2 linked regions of the Cohaesibacter sp. ES.047 genome follow. The main gene of each other region encodes a partner of the protein of the gene in region 2 in a complex. Links are inferred from orthologs where the notes say so. Each region holds a gene or a part of one and is shown on either strand. Other genes may lie near its edges.

The links.
Region 1: the proteins of eno (region 2) and CPH65_RS20390 are in contact, whole or in part, in a solved structure (PDB 2FYM), measured with the Escherichia coli proteins. The link is inferred for Cohaesibacter sp. ES.047 from one-to-one orthologs.

What each region holds. Positions count from the first base shown.
Region 1 is NZ_LT907844.1:4,453,044-4,461,335, reverse strand. Bases 2,369-5,871 are described here. They hold CPH65_RS20390 (ribonuclease E/G), read right to left. Parts: upstream 5,548-5,871; coding sequence 2,569-5,547; downstream 2,369-2,568. In the rest of the region: CPH65_RS20405 (M48 family metalloprotease), read right to left, coding at 1-805; CPH65_RS20400 (pyridoxal phosphate-dependent aminotransferase), read left to right, coding at 948-2,120; CPH65_RS20385 (N-acetylmuramoyl-L-alanine amidase), read left to right, coding at 6,312-7,628; CPH65_RS20380 (sodium:proton antiporter), read left to right, coding at 7,679-8,292. UniProt on the Escherichia coli protein: Endoribonuclease that plays a central role in RNA processing and decay. Required for the maturation of 5S and 16S rRNAs and the majority of tRNAs. Also involved in the degradation of most mRNAs.
Region 2 is NZ_LT907844.1:4,313,837-4,318,294, forward strand. The notes cover bases 440-3,361. They hold eno (phosphopyruvate hydratase), read right to left. Parts: upstream 2,579-3,361; coding sequence 1,301-2,578; downstream 440-1,300. Other genes in these bases: CPH65_RS19775 (UbiX family flavin prenyltransferase), read left to right, coding at 440-538; CPH65_RS19780 (hypothetical protein), read left to right, coding at 635-946; CPH65_RS19790 (DUF1835 domain-containing protein), read left to right, coding at 3,042-3,361. In the rest of the region: more of CPH65_RS19775, read left to right, coding at 1-439; more of CPH65_RS19790, read left to right, coding at 3,362-4,061; CPH65_RS19795 (hypothetical protein), read right to left, coding at 4,181-4,360. UniProt on the Escherichia coli protein: Catalyzes the reversible conversion of 2-phosphoglycerate (2-PG) into phosphoenolpyruvate (PEP). It is essential for the degradation of carbohydrates via glycolysis.

The sequences.
Region 1 (8,292 bases), 140 kb from region 2 along the record:
TGCTGCTTTTTGCGAGGCGCTCAATCTGTGAAATGCGCTCGCGGGGCAGGGGATGGGACTGGATATAGGGATCGACGTAGCGCGATGAGAAGAGATCCTGATCCGCAAAGCGCTGGAATGTGGTCAGCATGCCTTTGGCCGACTGGCCCGACCGTTCGAGGTAGCGGATCGCAGCGCGGTCGGCGGCGATTTCTTCGGTGCGGGCATAGTTGAGCAAGGAATTCTGGGCAATGGTGGGGGAGCCCATCATGATGCCGCTTCCTACTGCTGCGGCATTCCTGTTGCCTGTGGCAGCGCCTGCTGCGGCGGCACCTGCTCCCAAAAGCATCCCGACCACCGCCATTGTCTGTGCATTTTCAACCGCCCGACGCAGCCGGACGAGATGGCCGCCAGCGATGTGGCCCGTTTCATGGGCAAGGATGCCGATGACTTCGTTGGGGGTCTTGGCGGCAATCAAGGTGCCGGTGTTGATGAAGATTCGCTTGCCATCGACGACGAAGGCATTCATGCGGCTGTCATTGACCAGATGGATACGGATGTTGCCCGGCTTGAGACCCGCAACCTTGAGAATTGGACGGGCGTAGTCTCTGATCAGCTCTTCGGTCTCGGCATCGCGCACAAGGCGCAGCTTGCTGTTCTGAGCGTTGGCGCTTGCGGCATGCAGGATAGGGCCAAGCGCGATCAAGGCAGCCAGCAGGCTGTGAGATGCGCTCCTGAGTATCCGCTGTTTTGTCCGGTTGACTTCAACAGGTGTGCAAACCGGTAGAAGTTTTCGCAAAGACTTGATACCAAAGCCTAGAAACATGAACACCGCCTTTTCCCACTTGCGGGTGACTAAGACTGAAGCAACACCATCAGCGCTTCGTTTTGGTTTGGCCCGGATGGTTTCATCCCTCAGGGGTGAAATTATGGCACAGGAGGGAAAAGACAGCCAAAGGGAAAGAAACATGCTCACGATTTCCAAGCGGGGAGCGATCCAGCCTTTTCTGGCGATGGATGTGATGGCCAAGGCCAATGTCATGGCGGCTGACGGGGCCGATATCGTTCATATGGAGGTCGGCCAACCGGGGGCTCCGGCTCCTCAGCCGGTCCTTGAGGCCGCGCAAAAGGCGCTGGTGGATGGCCGGATCGGATACACCGATGCGCTCGGGATCCTGCCGCTTCGGGAGCGGATCGCCCAGCACTATATGGAGAGATATGGCGTGTCTGTTTCACCGGATCAGGTCGCTGTGACGACCGGGTCCAGCGCCGGGTTCAATCTTGCTTTTCTTGCATTGTTTGAGGCTGGAGACCGGATCATCCTGCCAAGTCCGGGCTACCCGGCCTATCGCAATATTCTGTCCGCCCTCGGGCTGGAGGTTGTCGAAGTGGAGACCAGAGCCGAGGACCGCTGGTGTCTGACCGCCGACGCCATTCGTGCCGCTCATCTGGAGGGTTCGGTCAAGGGCGTGCTCATCGCCAGCCCTTCCAATCCATCGGGAACGATCATGGAAGCCGAAGCCCTGCAGTCGGTGATCGAGACTTGCGAGGAACTGGGGATCTGGTTCATTTCCGATGAAATCTACCACGGGCTTGAGTATAGCTTCGAGGCACAAACGGCGCTCGCGATCTCGCCCAATGTGGTGATCATCAACAGCTTCTCGAAATATTACTGCATGACCGGGTGGCGCATCGGCTGGATGGTGTTGCCGGACAAGGCGCGGCGGTCGGTCGAATGCCTTGGACAGAGCCTCTATATTTCGGCGCCGATGCTCAGTCAGGTTGCGGCCATGGCGGCTTTCGATGCCACTGAGGAGCTTGAAGCGATCAAGGCAGGATATGGCCGTAACAGGGCCCTGTTGGTGGAAGCTTTGCCGGGGATCGGGCTGGGGGATTTCATGCCCATGGACGGAGCCTTCTACACCTATTGCGATGTCAGCAAGCTGACCAACGATTCCATGGATTTCGCCAACCGATGTCTCACGGAGGCGAAGGTCGCCATCACGCCGGGGGCCGATTTTGATATCACGCGCGGCCACCGCTTTGTCAGACTATCCTTTGCAGGCACCGAAGTGGATATGGCCGAGGCCATCAAGCGATTGGGTGCTTGGATCCGTTGGAAGTCATCGCTTCGGTCTTGATCAGGTGCCCATGGCATTCCTGCATTGCCATCATGATGAGGTAACAAAGAAATGACGCGTTCATCGCGTCCGCTTTCTTGTATGCTTGGTTCAGGATGTCGCGAATTTCTGTCGTGTTTTCTAGGTGATCTGTCATCGCCTTACCCCCGCTAACCACAATAGAAAACAGTATAAACCAAACTGCTTTGAATGCTTCAAATTCCGGTTTGTACAAATGTAGGTGTGTAAAACTACCCTTTTGTATCGTCGCAAGGAAAGGGGTTTTTACGGGATTTGTATTGGTAATAGTGCTGGTTAACTCAATTCTGAATGGTATTTGGCGTTCTCGATTAAACTGCCGATTAAACTGCCGATTGAGATGACCGCTTGTGGATAAAAAAAGCCGCTTCCGAAGGGAAGCGGCTTTTGTGTTGATCCAAGAAGTCTGGGTCAGAATTTCAACCAGCGTTTAAAGAAAGCCGTTGCGATTCCACCAACCGGAGCGCTTGGGCCGTTTGTCTTCTGACTGCTCTGGTTCGGACTTTTCTTGTTTGCTTTCGACGGGAAAGGGGGCGGTGTCGGCATCTGCTGCCTCCTCGCCTTTGACGTCGTCTTGCTCGTTTTCTGCCGTGCTCTCGACCGATGCTTGCGCATCTGGAGCGGGTTCGGCTGCTTGCGTTACGTCTGACATAGTTGCTGCGGCTTCTTCGGAGCTTGCGGCTTCGCTGATAACCTCTGATGCAGGTTCGGGCGCTGCGATTTCGGGCGTCACTGTTTCTTCAGTGACATTGCCGACTTCTTCACTTGCAGCGATCGGTGCCATGTCAGGCAGTTCGCCTGTCGGTTCTGCCGAGATGATCGGTTCTGGGGCGTCATTCCGGTCCGGATTTTGATCGCTCACAGATGCTCTATTCTCTGAGGAACTTTCTTCAGAAGAGCTGGCATCAGAAGAGCTGTCGTCAGAAGACCTGTCGGGCGACCCTTCACTTGCGGATGCCGCATCATCTTCGCCTGAAGCGTCAGACGTCTGATCCTGACCGTCATTGTTGCGATTGCGGCGATTACGGCGACCGCCGCGGCGACCACGACGACGGCTCTTTTTCGGCCTTTCGTCATTGTCATCATCGCTGCTAGCGTCCTGCTGACCAGAGGAGGCTTCACCGTTTTCGCTGTCATCGTCAGCGTCGGTGTCATTATCGCCATCATCGCTATCGTTATCGTCATCCTGCTGACCATTTCTCAGGTCTTGCTGGTTGCCTTTCTTGCGACGTCTGCGACGGCGGCGTTTTTTCGAGCTGCTTTCCTCATCCTGTTCGCGTTCCATTTCGGCTTCGAACTCGAGATCGTCGTCATTGTCGAGATCGTCGGTCATCAGCATGGAAACGGTCGGAGTGGGAGCGACTGGCTCCTCGAGCGGATCCCCCCGTTCGATTTCCAGATGTTTGCCTTCCAGATGATCGTCGACCTCAATGAAGATGTTCACGCCAAAGCGGCCTTCCAATTCGAACAGGTTCTGACGTTTCTGGTTGAGGATATAAAGAGCCACATTGCCGCGGGTCTTGACCACGACATGATGGGTCACACCCTTGAGCAGGTGGTCCTCAATGGAGCGCAGAATCAACAGCGCAACAGAGGCCGATGCTCGGACATAGCCGGTGCCATGACAATGCGGGCAGGGGTCCATGGAGCTTTCCAGAACGCCGGTGCGGATGCGCTGGCGGGACATTTCCATGAGGCCGAAATGGGATATGCGGCCGACCTGAATGCGGGCACGGTCGGACTTGAGGCAATCCTTCAGGCGTTTCTCGACAGACCGGTTGTTGCGCTTCTCTTCCATATCGATGAAGTCGATGACAACAAGGCCGGCCAGATCGCGCAGACGCAACTGACGGGAAATCTCTTCGGACGCTTCCAAGTTGGTCGAAAGCGCCGTGTCCTCGATGTTGTGCTCGCGGGTCGAACGCCCCGAGTTGACGTCGATAGAGACAAGAGCCTCGGTCTGGTCGATGACGATATAGCCGCCGGATTTCAGTGTGACCTGCGGGCTGAACATGGCGTCGAGCTGATTTTCGATGCCCATGCGCGTGAAGATCGGCTGCGGATCGCGATAGGGCTGAACATTGCGGGCATGGCTCGGCATGAGCATGCGCATGAAGCCCTTGGCTTCCTTGTAGCCTTCTTCGCCAGCGACAAGAACCTGATCGATGTCCTTGTTGTAAAGGTCTCGAATGGATCGCTTGATCAGCGATCCCTCCTCATAGACCAGCGTCGGCGCGGCGGATTGTAGGGTCAGATCGCGAACATTCTCCCACAGACGCAGGAGATATTCGAAATCGCGCTTGATCTCGGTCTTGGTACGCGATGCACCGGCTGTGCGCAGGATGACGCCCATGCCGTCGGCAACTTCCAGCTCGGAAGCAATTGTTTTAAGGCGCTTGCGGTCGGTCACGTTGGTGATCTTGCGCGAAATGCCGCCACCGCGTGCCGTGTTCGGCATCAGGACCGAATAACGGCCTGCGAGGGAAAGATAGGTGGTCAGGGCTGCGCCCTTGTTGCCGCGTTCTTCCTTGACGACCTGAACCAGAAGGATCTGGCGACGCTTGATGACTTCCTGGATCTTGTACTGGCGAGCGCGACGACGGGTGCGGCGCTCCGGTACTTCTTCCATTGCGTCTTCAGCACCGACATGCTCGACATCGCCGTTCTCATCGGAATCATCATCGTCATCGCTGTCGTCGAGCGCTTCGAACGGGACTTTTTCGTCGTCGTCCAGTTCCTCGGCTTCCTCGATGTCGTCAGGGTCTACCTCGACACTGTCATCCTTGGCGACTGCGTGCGCCTGTGCTGGCGGATTGCTGTCGTCATCGTCTGATCCTGAAGGAGCGTCAGCGGCCGGAACATCGGAGCTCTCCGAGGCAGCACTCGCGGCCACATCGTTGTTCTCCGGATTGTTCGCAGGCTCCGAATCGGGCGTATCAGCAGACTGGGTGTCCGCCGCAGAGGTGTCGCTGTCGGACTGATTGTCCGTCTTGTCTGCTGCTTCTGGCTGCTTGGCGTCGCCGTTGTTCTTCTTGGACTGTTTGGAATTCCGGCGAGACCGCGAAGAGCGTTTGCGCTTTGGTTCGGCCGCTTCGGACTCATCTTCCTCGTCGTCGGAATGATGGCCTTTTTCTTCCTCAAGGAGCGCCTGACGGTCAGCTACCGGGATCTGGTAATAATCGGGATGGATTTCGCTGAATGCGAGAAAGCCATGACGGTTGCCGCCGTAGTCGACGAATGCAGCCTGAAGCGAAGGCTCAACTCTGGTAACTTTCGCTAGATAGATATTACCGCGCAATTGTTTGCGATTGGCGGACTCAAAGTCGAATTCCTCGACCCGATTGCCGCGTACGACAACAACCCGGGTCTCTTCCGGGTGCGTCGCATCGACGAGCATTTGATTTGGCATTGGAACGTGTCTCCACGGAAAGGCGCGCCGACAACCGTTCTGGCCGGAATTTCCGACACTCGGCAGGTTCGCGCTTCTCCGCTTTTATCTGGGGACGACCCTGCCTTCTCCTGTGGACGGACGTGCCGACGACCGTTGGTCAGGGCATGCAGCATGGCTGCAAAGCGATCTCCGACCTTCTGTCTTGTCGTTGTGCACATCACTTGGCGGGGTCCTCTTGTTGAAATTCGCTACCCGGCGAATGCGAAAAAACGCTGCATTCGGGGAGGGGGTTCTAAAAGGCCAGTAAGTCCCAAGCTTTGTTAGAGCCAAGGGACTTGCGGCGAAAAATCATGTTTCCAGGATAACAGTCTGATATCCTGAGGCATTTTGCTTAAAGCTTGGCATGTACAATTCGTCGGCGCTCCCTTTCGTCGCAACGGTCGTTGAACACGTCGAAACGGGTGCGGTTGCCGTCAATTTGCATCTTCTGATTTTACTCGGTCAAACATGCAAATCATCGAATCGGATCATTGCTTTGCAACAATAGCCCATTGGCCTTTTTAGGGTTCCTTGCGGGAATATGCAAGTGCAACGCATCATCTGTGTCGCATTTGATACATATGGACACCCGAAGTCCTGTATGAAAGCAGTAGGCTTGAGTCACTCTTAGGTGATTTCTGTCAAGATGGGGTTAACCTCGACGTGTTTATGGTTTAGCAAATCTTTCAAAGGCAGATAGAGACTTCTTGAGCATGAGCGGATCCTTGAAACGAAAAGCTCGAATGATATCCATTCTCGCAGACGTCAGCGCACGGCTCCGGTGCGCAAGCGGCAGAGCCTTGCTGACCCTTCTGGTGTGTCTTGCGGCTGTATCGTTGTTTGGCGTTGATGGAGCGCGGGCGGATGATCAGTCTGGCTCCGACCCTGTTGTCGTTGAAGCCGTGCGAACCACTGGCACCAAAGAGCTGTCGCGCTTTGTGATTGATGTCAGCCAGCCTGTCGACTTCACGATCTTTGCCCTTGATGAACCCTACCGGTTGGTAATCGATCTGCCGGGCATGGATTTCGAGGTCGAGCATGGCATGGGGCAGGTGGAGCGTGCGCTGGTCAAGAATTTCCGGTTTGGTTCCTTCAGCGGCTCCCGCTCTCGCATCGTTCTGGACCTGACCGACCCTGTGCGGATCATCAAGGCCCAGACCTTCCCGCCGGTTGATGATATTCCTGCCAAGATCCTGATCGAACTTGAAGCGGTCGAGCAAGACGTCTTTGTCAAGGAGACCATGAAGGATGTGATGCACGTCGATGTCGACGGCACGATCGACGACAAGCGCCTTGCTGTAGCTGCAGCGTCCAGCGCTGTGGATGAGGCCCCCCCGGAAGACCCACGGCCATTGGTGGTGATTGATCCGGGGCACGGGGGCATTGACCGGGGCGCCACATCGCGCTCTGGTCTCAAAGAGAGCGAGTTGGTGCTGACTTTTGCCAAGGCGCTGAAGAAGCGACTGGAGAAGGACGGGCATGTTCGGGTTGCCATGACCCGTGAGAAAGATGTGTTCATCTCACTTTCGAAGCGCGTCGCCATTGCGCGGGAGTTGAAAGCGGACTTGTTCGTCTCTATTCATGCCGATACGGTTAGGCAGAGTTATGTGCGTGGAGCCACGGTCTACACCCTTTCGGACAAGGCGTCGGACGCTGTTGCCGCGCGTCTCGCAAGGCAGGAAAACAGGTCGGATCTTCTCGCCGGTCTTGAGATCGAGAAGGATGATGATGTCGTCGCGGACATTCTCATCGATCTGACCCGCAGAGAGACCTCCAATCATTCGGCGCTTTACTCGCGCACACTGGTTGGTGCGCTGAAGTCTTCCATCCGACTGTCAAAGACCCCTGAGCGCTCTGCCGGGTTCAAGGTGCTTAAGGCACCGGACATCCCCAGCGTGCTGGTGGAGTTGGGCTATCTGTCCAATAGCAAGGATCAGTCGGCGCTGGCTTCGAAAGCCTGGCAAGAAAAGGCGGTCGAGTCCATTTCGAAATCGATGCGGACGTTCTTTCTGCGTCGCTCAACGCAGTCCAGTGGTCTGATTGCACCGGACGCGGGATAGGATCCGGTCCTCCCAAGTCGGGCGGAACGCATGGCCGTGAGAGGATTGTCATGATTGCCAATGTCGGACTGCTTGCGGCCTTTGCCTTTTTCTATTCGCTGATTTCGGCCAGATTGTCGTCGACGGTGCTGACCGGGCCGATGATCTTTGTGCTTTTTGGATTGCTGGCAGGCAATTGGGGCCTTGGGTTGTTTGAATTCAACATCAATGCCCACAGTGTACGCACCTTTGCCGACTGGACACTGGCGCTTGTGCTTTTCACTGATGCAGCCACGGCCAATCGGTCCGCTCTTGTGCACAAAATCCGCATTCCCGAACGCATGCTGTTCATCGGCATGCCTCTGGTGATGCTGCTGGGAACCGCCGTCGGCTGGCTTTTATTCGATCACCTTCCGATCTGGGAAATCGCGATTGTTGCCTGTTGTCTGGCGGCAACCGACGCCGCGCTTGGTGCGGAATGTCTGCATGACGAGGCGGTGCCGAACTATCTGCGCACCGGCCTTAATGTTGAGAGCGGGCTCAATGATGGTCTTGCGGTGCCGGTCCTTCTGGTTCTGATCGAGTTGGCTGTTGCGCTGCCGGATTCGTCGATGAGCGGCACCGATGTGATGGTGATCCTTCTGCGCGAGATCGGTCTGGGCGTCGTTGTTGGTGTCGCTGTTTC
Region 2 (4,458 bases):
CCTGCTTGCGCTTGAAACCCTGCATCTCATCCAGCGACTAAAAGAAGACAACCCCGCGCTGGAAAGCCATGCGATCTTCACCAAAGGCGGCAAGCGCACCTGCGCCCTTGAATTGAGCGACGTTCAGCGAGGGGCACTTTATTCATTGCCCGACAAGAGTTACGACGACACCAATCTGGCCGCTCCCATCGCAAGCGGGTCCAACACCCTTGATGCTCTGTTGTTTGTCCCCTGCTCAATCCGCAGCCTCAGCGCCATTGCCTACAGTCAGACTGACCGGCTTTCCATTCGCGCCGCCGATGTGATGTTGAAAGAACGCAGGCGCCTCGTTCTCGCAGTCCGCGAAAGCCCGCTTCACGCCGGGCACCTGCAATCGATGCTCACCGTAAGCCAAATGGGCGGTATCATCGCGCCGCCGGTTCCCGCCTTCTACCTGCAACCCGAAAGCGTCGAAGACATGGCCAAACAGACAGCGGCCCGCCTCCTTATGCTCCTCGGGCTTGATCTTGGCGAACACATGAAACGCTGGGAAGGATGAATGACCAAATAGAGGCCACGCCAGACCAAAAACACCTGACATGCGGGTTTCAATCGCGTAAGCTTCTCACGCGATGAGACAATTTGAGGAATGACCATGCTGCTTATGAGAGCTTTCAGTTCCACGTTGGCCGGCTTTTGGCGCCTGACCATCGGCATCATTCTGGGAACCATGCTCTATATCTACTGCTTTCTCTATCAGGAGCAGATCTATACTCAAGTCCACATGGTCACGCGCGTCACCCTCGACTGGCTTGAGCTTCAGCCCGTCATCATGGACTACGCCAAATGGTATGAGCTCCTCAAAATCGACGACAAACTGGCCTTTGCGCTCTACGTCCTGTTTGCCCGCCTCGTCTGGATGTTTTTCGAGACCCTAATCACCTTCCTTTATCGCAAGGCACGCTAACCTCGATCCCGCTCAAGCCGGTCGACGCGACTGGCCGCTGCACCAGCCCCTCCCCCAGCAGACGACTTTACCATTCATCCGGAGCCATTTTAGCTGCGGGGCTACAACGGCGCTTATCTTTCAAAATTACATTTCATATGCAATGAAACACCTCATTTCAAAAACAATGTAACAAAACTCCGAACATCGCTGCTTTCATGGAAGTGCCAAACCCACCAAACGGCAGATCGGATTGCCCCTTTTTATCAGGCAACGGAGTTCATGGCCTGAAAAACGCCACAAAAAAACCGGCGTGTGAGACACACGCCGGTTGAATTCTTTTGATCAGGCCCGAAGGCCCAAGCTTACCTCAGCTTATTCGCCTTTAAGGATCGAGCGGCCAGCGAATTTCGCCATTGGGCCAAGCTCTTCTTCGATGCGGATCAGCTGGTTGTATTTTGCCAGACGGTCGGAACGAGACAGCGAACCGGTTTTGATCTGGCCACAGTTGGTGGCAACAGCGAGGTCAGCAATGGTTGCGTCCTCGGTTTCACCAGAGCGGTGAGACATCACAGCGGTGTAGGATGCCTTGTGAGCCATTTCAACGGCTTCCATGGTCTCGGTCAGGGAACCGATCTGGTTCACTTTCACGAGGATGGAGTTGCCAACGCCCATTTTGATGCCGTCTTTGAGGCGAGCGGTGTTAGTCACAAACAGGTCATCGCCAACCAGCTGGCATTTGTCGCCGATTTTCTCGGTGAGCACTTTCCAGCCTTCCCAATCGTCTTCGTCCATACCGTCTTCGATGGAGATGATCGGATAGTTGGCAACCAGGTCAGCGAGATAGTCAGCCATTCCGGCAGAGTCAAGAACCTTGCCTTCGCCTTTGAGGTTGTATTTGCCATCTTCGTAGAATTCGGAAGATGCACAGTCGAGAGCAAGATAGACATCTTCGCCCGGCTTGAAGCCAGCGTCCTTGATGGACTGCATGATGAAGTCCAGAGCTGCTTTGGTGGATTCAAGGTTCGGTGCGAAACCGCCTTCATCACCAACAGCGGTATTGTGACCAGCTTTGGAGAGGTTCTTCTTCAGAGCGTGGAAGACTTCAGCGCCCATGCGAACGGCTTCAGCGATGCTGTCAGCACCAACCGGCATGATCATGAATTCCTGAACGTCGATCGGGTTGTCCGCATGCTCACCACCGTTGATGATGTTCATCATCGGAACAGGCAGGGTGCAAGCGTTCATACCACCAACATAGCGATAGAGCGGCAGGCCAGCAGCATTTGCAGCAGCTTTGGCAACCGCCATGGAGGTGCCGAGAATGGCGTTCGCGCCGATGCGGCCTTTGTTCTCGGTGCCATCCAGTTCAATCATGACCTGATCCAGCTGGATCTGGTTTTCTGCATCGAGGCCAACCAGAGCGTCAAAGATTTCGTCATTGACGGCTTCAACGGCTTTGGAGACGCCCTTGCCGCCGTAGCGATCTTCGCCATCGCGCAGCTCGTGTGCTTCGTGCACACCGGTAGAAGCGCCGGACGGAACGGCAGCACGGCCAAAGGAGCCGTCTTCCAGAACGACGTCGACCTCAACAGTTGGGTTTCCGCGGCTGTCGAGAATCTCGCGGCCAACGATGTCGATAATTGCGGTCATGTTCGTACCTCAATTTGGATGAGTTGAATAAATTCTGATGCCTGCTATCTAACGAATTCCACGCCAGAATCATAGGGCAGAAGACTAAAATAAAGCCCAAATGGACCCTAAGGAGCCATTTTGTCAGTCGGATTACAGTCTTTCGCGCACGCCGACATTGATCTGTGTAAAATTGGGCTTTAGTCGTAAGGCTTACTGCGCAACAACGGCCATGCAGTGTTCGCATGCCACAGCGCTCCCCGGGCATGGCAAACCGGATTGACGGGTGCTTGCTTTGCCTTCCGAATCACAAGTCACGCCCAATGAGCGACAGCACCTGTTCACTCGACGGATCAACAAAGCTTCCTGCCAGCAGGAACAATCAGTTGGTCCGGGCGATGATCATTGACCCACCTTTCAAAAGCTGCTTCAAACAAATCAGCAAAGGCCACAAGTACCGGTCACGGACAACCGGATGATTGCCTTGATCAAACTCGTAAAAACGGCAGAAGGACACCTCATGGCGACCCTGATCATCACCAACGGCACATCTGCCGCAGACTTGCTGCGAGAAGCTCAAATCGGCGATGCGATTCTGCCATGGGAAGATGTGCTGCACGAGGGGCCGGTGCCAGATGCCGACGACACCCTGTTCGCTGCCATTCGCTCCAAGGCCCTCGCTGACGGATATGTTCACACCGAAGCCTCGGTGATGGAAACATTCAAGAACCGCTTCGACATTCTCCGGGCCCATCAGGACTTTGATCGCATTGATCTGTGGTTCGAGCACGACCTCTATGATCAATTGCAGATCCTGCAGGTGCTGGACATGCTGTCGCGTTTTGGCCGGACCAACAACGTCTTTATAACGCAGGCTCCAACCTATCTTGGCATGCAGAAGCCAGACACAATCAGCCGGTTTGAAGAATTGACACTACCGGTGCTCGACCGCATGTTCGCCTTCGCCTCAAAAGCCTGGCATGCCTACACATCCGGCGGGCCGGAGGCGGTCAACGCCCTGCGCAAGGAACCGATCCCCGGGTTTCCCTTCATGGGTCATGCCCTGCTGCGCGCTCTTCAGGAATTGCCGGGGTCTGATGGCCTGTCTCGCACAGAGCGGCAGATTCTATATAGTCTTGATCGAGGAGTAACACGTCCGGGCATGCTGTTTGCGCAGGTCCAGAATATGGAAGAAGCCATTTTCCTCGGTGACCTGACCTTCTTTCAGATCCTGTCCGGATTGCAATATTGCCAGCGCCCTGCCCTGACCGGTTTACCGCAGGACTTCAAGGCCCGCATCCTCTCCAATTCAGAGCAGCGCAAGGAGTTCATCACCTCGCCACTCCACATCACGGACTTCGGAAAGAAGGCCCTCTCCGGGCACGCCGACTTCCTGTCGGAAAACGGTTTGCATCGCTGGTGGGGCGGCACCGAATTGACCACCGCAGACCATTGGCGCTGGGAAGATGATGGTGAGTTGTTGTCCCACCATCGGGCTGCCTGATCATCAGTCAGGCAACGCGCGCCTCAGACGATAGATGCTTAAAAAGGGCTTTTCCGAATCGGGAAAGCCCTTTCTTGACGCCCCGAAAGGCTCAATGATCGTCCGAACTCAGCGGAGTATCAGCCGCGCGTTACAAAAATCAGGCTGATCAGCGAGGTCGCCGTAAGTGCCAACGCAGGCACGATGATGGCGCCGTAGCCCCACGTCGCAATCGCAAAGCCCCACACAACAAGCAGCACCAACAAGGCTGCAATCAGGGCCCAACTCAGTTTGGTTTCGGATGCCGTTGCTTCAGTCATATTTCACCCTTCATTCCTTAGCACATCAGGACTTTTCCTGATGTTTAGCGGAAACATAGGGTTTGTACGGACGAATACCAGATCAAAAGCAAACACTG